3 regions of the Mesorhizobium sp. P2_C4 genome follow, and region 2 is predicted to be linked to each of the others. Evidence: predicted binding sites of a transcription regulator. Region 2 holds the regulator's gene; each other region holds the start of a gene.
What was found. Region 2 encodes PhoB, which activates phosphate uptake and scavenging genes when phosphate is short. Its sites were predicted from a motif close to TGTCATNNANCTGTCAT; they were not measured.

Region 1: ppk2 (polyphosphate kinase 2) is a predicted target of PhoB. The motif match lies at 2,344-2,360, and genes of this name have one in related genera.
Region 3: AC1DX6_RS02400 (DUF1045 domain-containing protein) is a predicted target of PhoB. The motif match lies at 1,301-1,317, and genes of this name have one in related genera.

The regions. Positions count from the first base shown of each region.
Region 1 covers NZ_JBFUDT010000006.1:35,123-40,395, reverse strand. Annotated here, with positions in the region: gene AC1DX6_RS22055 (winged helix-turn-helix transcriptional regulator) at 1-367, shown strand, start outside; gene AC1DX6_RS22050 (dihydrofolate reductase family protein) at 486-1,130, shown strand; gene ppk2 (polyphosphate kinase 2) at 1,363-2,283, opposite strand; gene AC1DX6_RS22040 (aldo/keto reductase) at 2,497-3,540, shown strand; gene AC1DX6_RS22035 (hypothetical protein) at 3,644-3,913, shown strand; gene AC1DX6_RS22030 (glycosyl transferase family 90) at 3,943-4,911, opposite strand; gene AC1DX6_RS22025 (hypothetical protein) at 5,116-5,273, shown strand, end outside.
Region 2 covers NZ_JBFUDT010000007.1:113,574-118,846, forward strand. Annotated here, with positions in the region: gene pstA (phosphate ABC transporter permease PstA) at 1-863, shown strand, start outside; gene pstB (phosphate ABC transporter ATP-binding protein PstB) at 881-1,705, shown strand; gene phoU (phosphate signaling complex protein PhoU) at 1,747-2,454, shown strand; gene phoB (phosphate regulon transcriptional regulator PhoB) at 2,474-3,163, shown strand; gene AC1DX6_RS24115 (hypothetical protein) at 3,311-3,784, opposite strand; gene AC1DX6_RS24120 (ROK family protein) at 3,990-5,237, opposite strand.
Region 3 covers NZ_JBFUDT010000001.1:468,252-473,524, forward strand. Annotated here, with positions in the region: gene iolE (myo-inosose-2 dehydratase) at 1-117, shown strand, start outside; gene AC1DX6_RS02390 (DUF3329 domain-containing protein) at 182-400, shown strand; gene iolB (5-deoxy-glucuronate isomerase) at 406-1,218, shown strand; gene AC1DX6_RS02400 (DUF1045 domain-containing protein) at 1,357-2,064, shown strand; gene AC1DX6_RS02405 (alpha-D-ribose 1-methylphosphonate 5-triphosphate diphosphatase) at 2,091-3,230, shown strand; gene phnN (phosphonate metabolism protein/1,5-bisphosphokinase (PRPP-forming) PhnN) at 3,227-3,856, shown strand; gene AC1DX6_RS02415 (ABC transporter permease) at 3,871-4,866, opposite strand; gene AC1DX6_RS02420 (sugar ABC transporter ATP-binding protein) at 4,944-5,273, opposite strand, start outside.

The DNA.
Region 1 (5,273 bases), on a different contig from region 2:
GAAAAACCTCGATCCATCGCTGCTGATGTGGGACATGCGCCGCAATCTGAACCCCAGTCCGCTGCCGGACGGACGCACCGTGATACAGTTCCTGTACCATGACCTGCCGGCGACAAAGCGGTCCTGGTGGCTGATCGTCGAGAAGCAGGGCGATGTCGATCTCTGCTGGTACGATCCGGGATTTGACGTCGATCTCTACGTGTCGACGGACCTGTGCACCATGACGTCGATCTGGATGGGGCTGACGACCGTGCACAAGGAACGCGACAAGATCAGCTTGACCGGCGACCTCGATATCGCCGCCAAAATGCAGATCTGGCTTGGCCTGAGCCCCTTTGCGGTGATGCCGAAGCGTGCCGCGGCCTAGGCCGTCAAACTCACGGATTCCGCAGACTTTGGTCTACCCTTCGAAAATCTACTTGCCAAATGCAAGCAGATTGGCTAACTGATTGCAAAATACAACCAGTTATCGAGGAGAACCCTTCATGTCCAAGCTGCGCGTCAATGCATTCACCCTGTCGCTCGACGGTTTCGGCGCCGGTCCTGACCAGACCCTGCAAAACCCGCTCGGCGTTGGTGGCGAAGAGCTGCACAAATGGATGATCGGCACCCGCACCTTCCACGAAATGGTCGGCAAGGATGGCGGCACCACCGATGTGGACGACCGCTTCACGGTCCGCAGCTTCGACAATGTCGGCGCCTGGATCCTCGGCCGCAACATGTTCGGACCGATCCGCGGGGAATGGCCGGACGACAATTGGAAAGGCTGGTGGGGCACCAATCCGCCCTATCATGTGCCGGTCTTCGTGCTGACCCACTACAAGCGTGATCCGATCGAAATGGAAGGCGGCACCATTTTCCACTTCGTCACCGGCGGCATCCATGATGCGCTCGACCAGGCGAAAGCCGCGGCCGGTGGCAAGGATGTCCGCGTCGGCGGCGGCGTCTCCACCATCCGGCAATATCTGCAGGAGAAGCTTATCGACGAGTTGCATCTGGCGGTGTCGCCGATGCTGCTGGGCAAGGGTGAGAACCTGTTTGCCGGCCTGGATATGCTTGAGCTCGGCTATCAGTGCACCGAGCAGGTGGCGACGGCGCTTGCCACGCATGTTACGATCAAGCGGGGGTAGGCCTCATCACAGTCGGGAAAGCAGCGATCCGTCGCGCCCCCCTCTGTCCTGCCGGACATCTCCCCCACGAGGGGGGAGATTGGCAGCTTCGTGGAAGGCGCTATTCCTGCAACGTCGGTGATTGGCGAAGACCAACGTGTCGTCTGATCTCCCCCCCAAGTGGGGGAGATGTCCGGCAGGACAGAGGGGGGCGCGAAAGAATGCCGTCCCCTCATGTCTTCAGCGCAGACGCTCAATACTTCTCCGGCACGTAAAGTTCGCGCGGCAGGGTCTGGCGCTCATATTCGGGGTTGAAGACGCGCTCGGGCAGCGTGATCTCCTCATGCGGCACCTCCTCATAGGGCATCTGCTTGAGCAGATGATCGATGCAGTTCAGCCGCGCCCGTTTCTTGTCGTTGCCCTCGACGATGTACCACGGCGCCTCAGGAATGTTGGTGCGCGCGAAGGTCTCTTCCTTGGCCTTGGTGTACTGCTCCCAGCGCACGCGCGACTGAAGGTCCATCGGCGACAGCTTCCACTGCTTCATCGGATCGTGGATGCGCATCAGGAAGCGCATCTGCTGCTCCTCGTCGGTGATGGAGAACCAGTATTTGACAACCGTGACGCCGGAGCGGACCAGCATGCGCTCGAATTCCGGCACGTCGCGGAAGAATTCCTCGACCTGATCGGGTTCGGCAAAGCCCATCACCCGCTCGACGCCGGAGCGGTTGTACCAGGAGCGGTCGAACAGGACGATCTCGCCACCGGCCGGCAGATGCGGCACGTAGCGCTGGAAATACCATTGCGACTTCTCGCGCTCGGTCGGCGCCGGCAGTGCGACGACGCGGCAGATGCGCGGATTGAGCCGCTGGGTGATGCGCTTGATGACGCCGCCCTTGCCGGCGGAGTCGCGGCCCTCGAAAATGACCACCAGCTTCTTCTGGTGATAGGCGACCCAGGACTGCAGCTTGATCAACTCGGACTGCAAGGTGATGAGGTCGCGAAAATACTGCATGCGATCGATCGATGGCGGATGCGCGTTCTTGTAGATCTTGGCGATCTCCATCGACAGCGCCGGTTCCGACATTTCCAGCTCGTAGTCTTCGTCGAGCGTGTCGGCCAGCTCCGCTTCAAGCCAATCCCTGGCCGGAGAATTCTGTTTTAACTCGGTCATTTGCGCTGCTCCGCTTGCCGGCTGAAGTGAAACCCTGAGCCGACTTGATATAGGCCGGCAATGACGGTTTTATTGCAGCCACCGGACGCCGCAAATCCGCGAGGCATGGTCGATCCGCCGCCGTGGCATGGCGACAAGCCGCTCGAATTGTCCTACAAATGCCGAACCCCTCGGGCTGCCCTGCCCTCCCCACCGAAATTGCGAGGATTTGACATGGAATACCGCACGCTTGGCCGTTCCGGCCTGAAAGTTTCGACGCTGACGCTCGGCACCATGACCTTCGGCGGCGCCGGGCCGTTCGCCGCCGTCGGCAATTCCGATCTCTCGGAAGCGAGGCGTATTATCGACAGCTGCATCGATGCCGGCATCAATCTCATCGACACCGCCAATGTCTATTCGAACGGCATTTCCGAGGAGATCATCGGCGAGGCGCTCGGCGGCAAGCGCAAGGGCGATGTGCTGATCGCCTCCAAGGCGCGCATGCGGATCGGCAAGGGGCCAAACGACGAAGGCCTGTCGCGCTATCATCTGATCCGCGAGTGCGAGAAGAGCCTGAAGCGGCTTCGCACCGATGTCATCGACATCTATTTCCTGCACGAATGGGACGGTGTGACGCCGCTCGAGGAAACCATCGCCGCGCTCGACACCTTGGTTGCGCAGGGCAAGATCCGCTATGTCGGCTGCTCCAACTATTCCGGCTGGCAGGTGATGAAGGCGCTGGGCATCAGTGACAGAAATCACCAGCCGCGTTTCGTCACCCAGCAGATCCACTACACGCTGGAGGCGCGCGAAGCCGAATACGAACTGCTGCCGATCTCGGTCGACCAAGGGCTCGGCGTGCTGGTGTGGAGCCCGCTCGCCGGCGGATTGTTATCTGGCAAGTACAATCGCGACAGCCCCACGGCCCGCCAGCTCAGCGGCTGGTCGGAGCCGCCGATCCGCGACGAGGATCGGCTGTGGCGGATCGTCGACGTGCTGGTCGAGATCGGCAAGGCGCGCGGCGTGTCTGCCGCGCAGGTGGCGCTGGCCTGGCTGCTCGGCCGTCCGGCAGTCAGTTCGCTGGTGATTGGCGGCAGGACCGAAGCCCACTTCAAGGACAACATCGCCGCGGCAAGCCTGGTGCTTTCCGAGGACGAGCGCAGCCGCCTCGACGTGGTCAGCAGGCCGCCCTTGCTCTATCCCTACTGGCACCAGCAGTTGACAGCCAAGGATCGGTTCGGTCCCGCCGATCTGGTTATCGACCGGAGCGGCATCTGACCGGCGTCAAATCGATGCCACGCGACCGCCCGGTTGAAAGGTTGCGTCCGCGATGCCGGTGAGCGATGCTTCACCGATGTCGCGAATGCACGCAGTCTCACGCATGCAAACAACCGCGTGCTATTGCGCGGTCGTCATTCTTTCGTCTGCCACCGGCGCAGTGTGCGGCGATTTTGACGGTGAAAAGGTGGCTTCGGTCTACGCAGATGTCAGAGCAGCATGCCGTCAAGCAGAACTTGACGGCCAACCGATTTCGCAAGCGGCGAGCGATCGCTTTTGCATCATTCTTGATGCCCTCGGATTTCAATTGAAGGCCAAGGGCTATTGCTGGGACACTTCAGAAGCAGAGTGGAGACTCTGCACAAAGAAGTAGGATCCTGCAGAAGCAATGGCCGAGACGATCTAGCCCGAGATATAGCGCCAGACCTCGGGATCGGGCTCCACCTGGCCGCTGAGAACGAAATATTTGTAGAGCACGAGCAGCGAGATCGCCTGCTCTGCCTGCTCGTTGCAGAACTTTCGGCAATAGGCGTTGGCGGCGGCAATGATGCGTTCTGCCTCCGCCGGATGCTGCTCGAAATACCGCATTTTTTCGGCAAGATCGGAGAAATCTGCTGCGAGCGGCACATAGTGGATGTCAGCTTCGATCTGCTTCTCGGCGAACCAGGTCTCGTATGTCGGCGGCGGCATCAGGCAGAGCGAATTCGAACTCATGATCCATTTGAGGTTGGTCGCCACATCATTGCCTTCGAGCGAAACGATGTAGCGGTAGTGCCGCTGCTGTTCGATGCTGAGATATGGCTTGCGGTACGCCGCAGCGGTCGACTTGGGTGAGCCGACATCGCAGAACGGCAGATCGCGCACCGCCTCCAGGAACAGCGTGCGGATCGGATTGTTGAGTTCACCGCGCCAGACCACGGCCGGACGTTTGTCCACAAAACGCATAGAGTCGGCGGGCATGTTGAAATGGCGAAACTTGTCGAGCTTCATCAGCACGGCATTTTTGTTGTCGTCCTGGATTGGTCGATCCTTGACGATCGACGGCACCTTTGGCACGTCAATGACATCGCCGAATTCCAGGTCGATCAGCAGGCCGGGATCGAAATAGCGGGCGAATTCCTTCAGGTCGTAATAATACATGCTCGGCCTGAATGGTATCCGGCGGACAGGCACCGCACCCGGGCTCGGCACGAAGGCATGCTGCAGCTTGTTGTAGTAGTCCAGCCGTTCGCGAACCGACGCGTCGGAAAGGCTTGCCTGGCGAAGCCGGCCGGCCAACCTGCTGCGGAACAATGCCTGCGGCGCCAAATCGCGCACGACGTTGCGTGCGTAGTAGAACACCTTGACTGCGTTGCGTAGGACTGTGGCCATCGGTCACTTGATCAAAACAGACTGGCGGCCCCAGCATTTCGGCGCCTCAAGTCTTTCCTACACCATTGTGCCGCCTATCTTGCAAGCCCGGAACCACCGGGAAGCTCACCACCGAGCATCTATGGATGCCGATCGTCCCCTGCGGTGTTGTGTTTGCGGCCCAATGCTCCTAGGCAGGGGCAAGTCTTAGAGAAAGGATCCGATATGGCACGACCACCGAACTACGGACAGGAACGCAAGGAGCGTGACCGGCAGAAGGCTGCCAAGAAGGCGGAGAAGCTGGCGGCCAAGGTCGCGGCCAAGGATCGTTCGACACCCGAGAACGAAACCAACGCTGAAACCGAGACCGAAACGGCAGAATA
Region 2 (5,273 bases):
TCCTTGCCGCCGCCAATCTCGACTCGGCCTTCAAGGGGCAGATCGACCTCAGCGTCGAAGAAGCACGCCGCAAAGTTTCCGACCAGCAGATCGCCTGGATGAACAAGCTCAAGGCGGACGGCGTGATGGCCGAGCACTTCAACACCGGCCTGTTCACCTACGGCGCTTCCAGCCGTCCGGAAACCTCCGGCATGGGCGTGGCGATTATCGGTTCGCTGTACATGATGGTGATCGTGCTTTTGCTAGCGCTGCCGATCGGCGTCGCCGCCTCCATCTATCTCGAGGAATTCGCCAAGAAGAACCGCTTCACCGACCTGATCGAGGTCAACATCAACAATCTGGCCGCGGTGCCGTCGATCGTCTTCGGCCTGCTCGGCCTTGCCGTCTTCATCAATTTCCTCGGCATGCCGCGTTCCGCCGCTTTTGTCGGCGGCCTGGTGCTGACGCTGATGACGCTGCCGACGATCATCATCGCGACGCGCGCGGCTCTTGCCGCCGTGCCGCCCTCGATCCGCGCGGCAGCACTTGGTCTCGGCGCTTCCAAGATGCAGATGGTGTTCCAGCATATCCTGCCGCTTGCCGCCCCCGGCATTCTCACCGGGACCATCATCGGCCTGGCGCGCGCGCTCGGCGAAACCGCGCCGCTGCTTTTGATCGGCATGGTCGCCTTCGTCGCCGACTATCCGAAGACACCTTTCGATCCGTCGACGGCGCTGCCGGTGCAGATCTACCTGTGGGCGAACGAGGCTGAACGCGCCTTCGTCGAGCGCATGTCCGGCGCCATTATCATCCTGCTGGTCTTTCTCATGGCCATGAACATCACCGCGATCGTGCTTCGGCGTCGGTTCGAGCGGCGCTGGTAGAAAAAAGGCATTTTGGTATGAACATCATGACCGAACAGTCCCTTGAAAACGCTGTGGGCGATAAAATGAACGCCAAGTCGAACGAAGTGATCAAAATGCGCGGCGACAAGGTCGGCGTGTTCTACGGCGAGAAGCAGGCGTTGTTCGACGTCAATCTCGACGTTCGCCTCAACCAGGTGACGGCACTGATCGGCCCCTCGGGCTGCGGCAAATCCACCTTCCTGCGCTGCCTCAACCGCATGAACGACACCATCGATTCGGCGCGGGTGACCGGCAAGATCACGCTGGATGAAGAAGATATCTACGACAAGAGCATCGACGTCGTCGAACTGAGGGCGCGCGTCGGCATGGTGTTCCAGAAGCCCAATCCGTTCCCGAAGTCGATCTACGAGAACGTCGCCTATGGCCCGCGCATCCACGGACTGGCCAAGCGCAAGGCCGACATGGATCAGATCGTCGAGTCGAGCCTGAAGAAGGCGGCGATCTGGAACGAGGTCAAGGACCGTCTGCAGGAACCCGGCACCGGCCTCTCCGGCGGCCAGCAGCAGCGTCTGTGCATCGCGCGCGCCATTGCCGTGTCGCCCGAGGTGATCCTGATGGACGAGCCCTGTTCGGCGCTCGATCCGATCGCCACCGCACGTGTCGAGGAATTGATCGACGAGCTGCGCCAGAACTACACGATCGTCATCGTCACCCATTCGATGCAGCAGGCGGCGCGCGTGTCGCAGCGCACGGCGATGTTCCATCTCGGCTATCTCGTCGAGGAGGGCGCAACCGACAAGATGTTCACCAACCCCGACGACAAGCGCACCCAGGACTATATCACCGGCCGGTTCGGCTGAGCGGTTCCGACAGCGAAGTTTCAGGCACGAGGACTAGGATCATGGGTGAACATACCGTCGCATCTTTCGATGAAGAGCTGGGACAGATCAGCAAGCTGATCCGCGACATGGGCGATCTCGCCGGCTCGATGGTCAGCGGCTCGACCAAGGCGCTGCTCACTTCGGACAATGCCCTGGCACAGCGCGTCGTCTCCGACGACGCCATCATGGATGCGCGCCAGCGTGAGCTGGACGACCGCGCCATCACGCTGATCGCCAAGCGCCAGCCGATGGCCAACGATCTGCGTGCAGTGGTCGGCTCGATCCGCATGGCCGGCGACCTTGAGCGCATCGGCGACCTCGCCAAGAACATCGCCAAGCGCGTCGGCACCGTCGGCCTCAGCGTCACGCCGCGTGACCTGTCGCATTCCATCGATGCGATGGCTCAGCTGGTGCTCATCCAGGTGCAAGGGGTGGTCGAGGAATATGCCGCCGCCGATGCGGCAGCGCTCGCCAAGCTCAGAAACGACGACGAGCGCATCGACGTCAAATACACCTCGGTGTTTCGCGAGCTGTTGACCTACATGATGGAAGACCCGCGCAACATCACCGCGTGCACGCATCTGTTGTTCTGCGCCAAGAACCTCGAACGCATCGGCGACCACGTGACCAACATCGCCGAAAATGCGTACTATGTTTTGACCGGCTCGCAATTGCCCGCCAATCGTCCAAAGCAGGACGAGACGGCGATGTCCGCGCCGGCGGCATGACGACAAAGGTGACCAGTCGATGATCGCGCCACGCATCATGGTGGTGGAGGACGAGGAGCCGCTAGGCGTGCTCCTCCGCTACAATCTCGAATCCGAAGGTTACCAGGTCGAGGTGGTGACGCGCGGCGACGAGGCCGAGATTAGGCTGCAGGAAAACGTGCCCGATCTTCTGGTGCTGGACTGGATGGTGCCGGCGGTTTCCGGCATCGAGCTGTGCCGGCGCCTCAGGATGCGGCCCGAAACAGAGCGGCTGCCGATCATCATGCTGACCGCGCGCGGCGAGGAGAGCGACCGCGTGCGCGGCCTGTCGACCGGCGCCGACGATTATCTGGTCAAGCCGTTTTCGACGCCAGAGTTCATGGCCAGGGTGAAGGCGCTGCTGCGCCGCGCCAAACCGGAAGTGCTGTCCAGCGTGCTCAAGGTCGGCGACATCGTGCTCGATCGCGAATCGCACCGCGTCTATCGCAAGAAGAGCGAAATCCGGCTCGGGCCGACCGAATTCCGGCTGCTCGAATTCATGATGCGTCATCCCGGCCGGGTGTTCTCGCGCAGCCAGCTGCTCGACAATGTCTGGGGCGAGACGATCTACATCGACGAACGTACGGTGGACGTGCATGTCGGGCGGCTGCGCAAGGCGGTCAACAATGGCCGCATGCCCGACGTCATCCGCACCATCCGCGGCGCTGGTTACGCTATTCGGGAAGACTGAAGCCCTTCAGTTTCGACGGAAGCATATCCAGTGTCGTTGAAGTGGTCAGCCCATTCGTCCGGCTTGATGTTGAATGACCAAAAAATGCGACCGATATCTGAGTGACTGAGAGGTGCAACTTGAGGATCGTCGGATCGTTTGTTCTCTCTATTCGCTCTCGGCGATAGCAAAAATGTCTATCAATCGTCCCTTTTCGATATGCGCTTCTATGGAGTGACGGCCTGGAGGAAAAAGCCAGTAGTAAACTCCACTGGGCACCCAAAGACCTTCGTCTTTCCTGAGTGGCATAAAGCTTGCTTGAATATTCGTGGTCGTTCCGCGGCCTGGACTAACGCGCACATCAAAACTCTGGCACGATAGCCATTTTGTGAACTCTTCCGCGCCAAGGGCCAGGAACTTACGTCTGGCAAATTCCGTCGCCTCATCATTGGAGGTGAATTTCCCCCATGCTTCTCTGGCATCTATCAATTGGCCAACCGGGCAGCCTGGACCAGGGTGTTGGGCGGCGGCGGTGCTGCCAAGCAATAGCCACACGGAAATCGAGAAAAGCGCCGGCAGATATCTGGTCCGGCTTTTGAGGAGGGGGCTGGTTGCTGCAGCCAACCGATATGCCGCCATCATGCGATTGAACATCCTGCCACGTTCTTTGATACGGCTATGGTGGCATGCAATCTAGCATTGCATTGCTCTTCGTCTATCGGATTGTAAAAAGCCCAAGGATGCGGATAATCATTTGCTAAGAAACGTTCGCGCGGGTCACTGTGGAATGGCCCCCGGACCAACCTGAATCTCAACCCATCCCCGGTTGCGATCTGATATTTCGATTTCAGGCCACGTCTTTCCCGATGGTGCCAGCTCGCGTCTGCCCGCCCGGCGCGAAAATCTCCTGGTCGACGAAGCTCAGTGCCCGCATCGCGCAGCCTTCGCGGATCAGCGGCAATTCGTTCGGCTCGGTGTCGAAGGAGATCGATTTCGAATGCTGGCCGCCGGCGGTCTGGGCGATGGCCTCGCGCAATGCCGGTTCTATCAGGTCGAAGGCGGCGGCGCTGACGCCGACCATGGCGACGGGTGCCGGATCGATCAGCGCAAACAGGCTGCCGAGGCCGAAGCCGAGGGCTTCGCCGGCCTTGCGGTAGGCCTCGCGCTCCGGCCCGTCCTTCTCGCGTGCCGCGGTGGCGAGCGCCCGCATGTCGGCGTCGCTGACATCAGCGACCGGCTCGGCGTCCTCGCCCAGTTGCCTGGCGTTGCGCCAGATGGCGTAGTTGCCGGCATAGGCCTCGACGCAGCCACGCCGCCCGCAGCGGCACAGCGCGCCGCCCGGCCGATGGATCATGTGGCCGAATTCGCCGCCCGAGGAATGGGTGCCGGTGAACAGCTCGCCCTTCAGCACCAGTCCCATGCCGATGCCGTGCGACAGCAGGATGGCGATGAAATCGTCGCGGTAGCGGACCGGATCGCGCCACTGCAGCGCCACCGCCATCATGTTGCAGTCGTTTTCCATGGTGGCGGGAATGCCGAATTCCGCTTCCAGTATGTCGGCAAAAGCGATGTCGGTCAGCGGCGTGATCGGCGACCACAGCATGGCGCGGGCGTGCGAATCGGTGATGCCCTGGATGCCCATGGCGATGCGGGCGACGCTGTGGGTGTCGAGGTCGGGATCCTCGAGCCGGCGCCGCACGATTGCCGTGCATTCGCCGATCAGCTCGTCGCGCGGCATGGTCAGCGTGTCCAGCCGGCGCTGTTCCTCGGCAACCACCTGGCCGGCATAGTCGATGACGGCGACGGAGAGGAAATTCAGCGACAGCACCACGGTCATCACCGCGGCGGCTTCCGGATTGAGCCCAAGACCGACTTGCGGCCGTCCACGTTTCAGCGAGACCGGTTCGCTGGCCTTGCTCTCGGCCAGGATGCCTTCCGCGATCAGGTCGGACGAGATCGCCGATATGGTCGAATGGCTGAGGCCGGTGGTCGCCGCGATCTCGGTCCGCGACGGCTGGCCGGCGCGGCGCACGGCCGAGAGCACCATCGCCCGGTTGCGGCGGCGCAAATCGTCGTGGCGGATACCAACCGACATCTTTCTGCTTTCCTCCCGGTCGTCCTCGCGGCCTCT
Region 3 (5,273 bases), on a different contig from region 2:
CAGGATCCGAAGAAGAACCCCCCGCTGAAGATGGCGCAGGTTGGTTACAAGGAACTGATGCGGGTGATGACCGCCGCTGGCTACACGGTTGAAACGCAAGGTTTCCCAAACGCATGAATGCTGGATTCCCGGCGGCGGGCAGCTTATCTGATGCCCAGTTGGTGAAACCCGGATTGGCCCGATGAAAGACTATGAGCACCCCTTCTTCCGGCCCTTGTGGCGGCGCGTTGCCATTGTCGTGGTCTGCCTCGCCTGGTCGGTGATCGAATTTGCCACCGGCACGCCATTCTGGGGCGTGCTCGCGCTTGGTTTCGCCGGCTACGCCGTCTGGCAGTTCTTCTACCTCTACAAGCCGGTCGATGAGGACAAGGCATCGACCGACGCCGAACCGAAGGAATAGACCAGATGTCGAAACTGCTCGTCAAAGCCAACAAGGGTCATGGCCGCGTCGCCCATGTCACGCCGAAAAGCGCCGGCTGGACCTATGTCGGCTTCGACCTGCATCGGCTGAAGCCCGGCGAGAGCGCCTCCGGGCAAACGGGCGACCGGGAAATCTGCCTGGTGTTCGTCACCGGCAAGGGCAAAGCCAGCGCCGGCGGCAAGGAGCTCGGCCTGCTTGGCGAGCGCATGTCGCCTTTCGAAGGCAAGCCGTGGTCGGTTTATGTGCCCGCGGGCTCCGACTGGTCGGTGACCGCAGACACCGAACTCGAACTCGCCGTCTGCTCGGCGCCCGGCCTCGGCGGCGGCCTGCCTGTCCGTGTCATCGCGCCCGACGATCTCGGCCAGGAAGTGCGCGGCAAGGGTACCAACACGCGCTATGTCACCAACATCCTGCCGGAGGGCAAGCCGGCCGATTCGCTGCTGGTGGTCGAGGTCATCACGCCGGGCGGCCACACATCGAGCTACCCGCCGCACAAGCACGACCAGGACAATCTGCCGGCCGAGTCCTATCTCGAGGAAACCTACTACCACCGCCTCAACCCGCCGCAGGGCTTTGCCTTCCAGCGCGTCTATACCGATGCCGACAAGAATGGTGCGCGGGCGCTGGACGAGGCGATGGCGATCGAGGACGGCGATGTCGTGCTGGTGCCGGAGGGCTACCATCCCTGTGCCGCCTGCCACGGCTACGATCTCTATTATCTCAACGTCATGGCCGGGCCGAAGCGGACGTGGAAATTCCACAACGCGCCCGAGCACGAATGGCTGATGAAGGCCTGATCGCTGAAGCCATTGGTCCAGCAAGGAAAAATCGTCGGCTAACGACCGGCTGGGTCGATTTGCCATCGAAAACCCTTCAAAGCTTCGTCAATCCGTCATGGAAATCACCTATGGCAGCGGGCTGACGAGGTTTTTCTCATGCGCTACGCCATCTATTTCACCCCAAGGCAGGACGAGCCGCTGGCGCGGATCGCCGCCAACTGGCTCGGCCGCGACCCGTTTGGTGCTGCGACAAGACCGGTTGAGGCCGTTGCCGACCTTTCTGCGGCGGAAGTCGCCTTCCACACCGCGTCGGCCCGCCGCTACGGTTTTCATGCGACGCTGAAGGCACCCTTCCGGCTGACTCCTAACGAAACGGAAGCCTCGCTTCGCGCAGCTCTTGACGCTTTTGCCGAAGCGACGTCGGTGGTGACCATCCCGCGCCTGGTCGTCAGCCAGATCGACAGCTTCTTCGCGCTGGTGCCGGAAGGACCGCTGCCGGCGCTCAACCGCTTCGCCGACGATGTCGTGCTTGGCTTCGACCGTTTTCGCGCGCCGTTGACCGAAGCGGAAATCGAACGCCGCAGCCCCGATTCGCTGAAGCCGGCCGAGTTCCGCAATCTCTGCCAGTGGGGCTACCCCTACGTCTTCGAGACCTTTCGCTTCCACATGACGCTGTCCGGCCGCGCCGGGTCACAGGAAAGCCCCCGTTTGCGTGCAGCAATCGACAGCCTGTTTGCGCAGGTGCTGCAACAGCCGGTAGTGGTCGACGCGCTGACGCTGTTTGTCGAAACCGAACCCGGCGCTCCGTTCATGGTGCTTTCCCATCACGCGCTCGGGCGCCGCGCCGCCAGAAAAACTGCCTGACGCTGAACTAGCAAGGACTGCCTGCAATGACCGCCGAAACCGTTCTGAACAATGCCCGCATCGTCCTTGCCGACGAGATCGTCGAAGGCTCGATCGTGCTGCGCGACGGTTTCATCGCCGGCATCGAGGCCGGCGCTGGGCGAACCGGCGAGGATATGGGCGGCGACTACATCATCCCCGGCCTGGTCGAACTGCACACCGACCATCTCGAAGGCCACTATGCGCCGCGGCCCAAGGTGCGCTGGAATCCGATCGCCGCCGTACTCGCTCATGACGCGCAGGTGGCGACCGCCGGCATCACCACCGTGCTCGATGCCTTGCGCGTCGGCATGGATGAAGATGCCGACCTGACATCCCTAGACACCCGCAAGCTGGCCGACGCCATCGAGGACAGCGTCCAGCAGGACCGGCTGCGGGCCGACCATTTCATTCATCTGCGCTGCGAGGTTTCGGCGCCCGATTGCCTCGCCGCCTTCGCCAATTTCGACGGCGACGAACGGGTCAAACTGGCGTCGCTGATGGACCATGCGCCGGGCCAGCGCCAGTTCGTCAATCTCGAAACCTACGCCTATTACTACCAGCGCAAGCTGAAGCTGACCGACCGTGACTTCAAGCTGTTCTGCGAAAAGCGAATGGCCGAATCGGAGCGCAACTCGGCCCCCAATCGGGCGGTGATCGCCGCCGCCTGCCATGAGCGCGGCATCGTGCTTGCCAGCCATGACGACGCCACGGCAGGCCATGTCGACGAGGCGATCGCGCAAGGCGTGCGCGTCGCCGAATTCCCGACCACGGAAGAGGCCGCAAGGGCCTCGAAGGACGCCGGGCTCGGTGTGCTGATGGGCGCACCCAACGTCATGCGCGGCTCCTCGCATTCGGGCAATGTCTCGGCCCGCACGCTGGCTGGTGAGGGCCTGCTCGACATACTGTCGTCCGACTACATCCCCTTCAGCCTGATCCAGTCGGCCTTCTTCCTCGGCGACATGGTCGAGGGGATTTCCTTGCCGCAGGCGGTGGCAATGGTCTCCAAGAATCCGGCCGATGCGGTCGGTCTCACCGATCGCGGCGTCATCGAACAAGGCCGGCGCGCCGATCTGGTTCGCGTCCGCGTCGATGACCACGTTCCCGTCGTGCGCACAGTCTGGCGCCAGGGGCGTCGGGTCGCATGATGGTGTCGGCGTTGATCGAGCGTGAATTGTCCGCCGAGACGTTTCCGATCCGCGACGGCGTCTTCGTAGCCGTTGTCGGCCCAAGCGGCGCCGGCAAGGACACGGTGATCGGCTACGCCCGCACCCGCTTCACCGAAGAGACGCGGCTGGAATTCGTGCGGCGGGTCATCACCCGGCCGAGCGACATCACCAGCGAAGACCACGACACGTTGGCCGACGCCGCCTTTGTCGAGGCCGAAGCCGACGGCGCCTTCGCCGTCTCCTGGGAAGCGCATGGCCTGCGCTATGGCATCCCCGTCGATGTTGATTGGTCGGTCGCCAATGGGCGTGTTGCGATCGCCAATGTCTCCCGCGCCATCATCCCGGTCTTGCGCGAACGCTATGCCAATCTGGCCATTGTCGAGATCACCGCCTCGCCGGAGGTGCTGGCCGAGCGGCTGGCAATGCGCGGCCGCGAGTCACGCGGCGAGGTGCTGGCGCGGCTGGCCCGCAGCGCCAATGTCACCTTGTCGGGACCCGGCGTCACCTCGATCGACAACAGCGGTCCGCGCGAGGCAGCCGGCGAACGTTTCGCCGACGTGCTGCGCAAGGCGATGGCCTTTTCCGATATGTCGGGGATGATTTAGCCCTCTGCGAGCAGCTACTCCGCCGCCGCACCGGCCACGCTTTTGCGCGTGGCGTCCATCATCAGCCGCCGCGCCCGGAACACACCCCATTGCTGGTCGACCAGCACGCCGATCAGGATAACCCCGCCCATCACCGCGAAGTTGAGCGAGGAGGGGATGCCGAGCAGATTGACCAGGTTCTGCAGCTCCTGCAGCAGCACCGTGCCGAGGATAACGCCGATCAGCGAGCCTTCGCCGCCGCGCAGCGAGAAGCCGCCGAGCACCGCCGCCGCAATGGCGTAAAGCTCGTAGAACTGGCCGTGACTGGCCGGCGAGATCGAGCGCGTGTACATGGCGAAATAGATCGCCGACAGCGCCGTCAGCACACCGCAGATGACGTAAGCCGCCATCACGACGCGCCCGGTGCGGATGCCGGAATATTTGGCCGCTTCCTCGTTCTTGCCGATGGCGTAGAGATAGCGCCCGAACACCGAGCGGTGCAGCACCACCCACATGACGATGGCGATCACGATCAACGCGATGAAGCTGTTCGGCACGCCCCAGGATCGCCCGGCGGTCAGGAATTCGAGTTCCGGAAAATTCTGCCCGAAGCCGAAGCCCGCCGTGCCGTCGGCGGTGTAGAAGCGCGCCACGCCGCGATAGATCAGCAAGCCGCAGAGCGTCACCACGAAGGGCTGCAATTTCAGCCGCGTGATCAGCCAGCCATGCACCAGGCCGATGATGGCGCCGAGCACCAGGATCAGCGGCAGCGCGATCGGCCATCCCAAACCACGCACGGCGATGAAGTCGATGAACAGCGTGCCGAGCAGCGCAACCACCGATCCCACAGACAATTCAATGCCGCCGGTGATGATGACGAAGGCCTGGCCGATAGACAGGATGCCGAACAGCCCGATCAGGTTGGAGGTGTTGGCAAGGTTGATCGGCAACAGGAAGCGCGGGTTGATGATCGCCACCACCGTTCCCACCACCAGGATCAGGATCAGCAGCCCAAGATCTTTCTTGCTCATCGTCTTCTCCCCAATGCCCGCTTGAGCAGGTTCTGCAAAACTGTTCCGCCGTTTTGCCACTGCGGCAAAAACAAAGCCTAGTTCGGCTTCTTGCCGACCGCCAGCAACAGCACGTTTTCCTGGCTGAAGTGTTCCTTGTCGAGAATGCCGGAGATCTGGCCCTCATGCATGACGGCGATGCGGTCCGAAACGCCGATCACCTCTTCCATGTCGCTGGAGATCATCAGCACCGCGACGCCGGCATCGGCCAGTGCCCGCATCAGCCCGTAGATCTCCGCCTTGGCGCCGATATCGATGCCGCGCGTCGGCTCATCGAGGATCATCACCTTGGGGTTCATCGCCAGCCATTTGCCCAGCACCACCTTCTGCTGGTTGCCGCCCGACAGCGTGCCCGTGCGCGTCTGCAC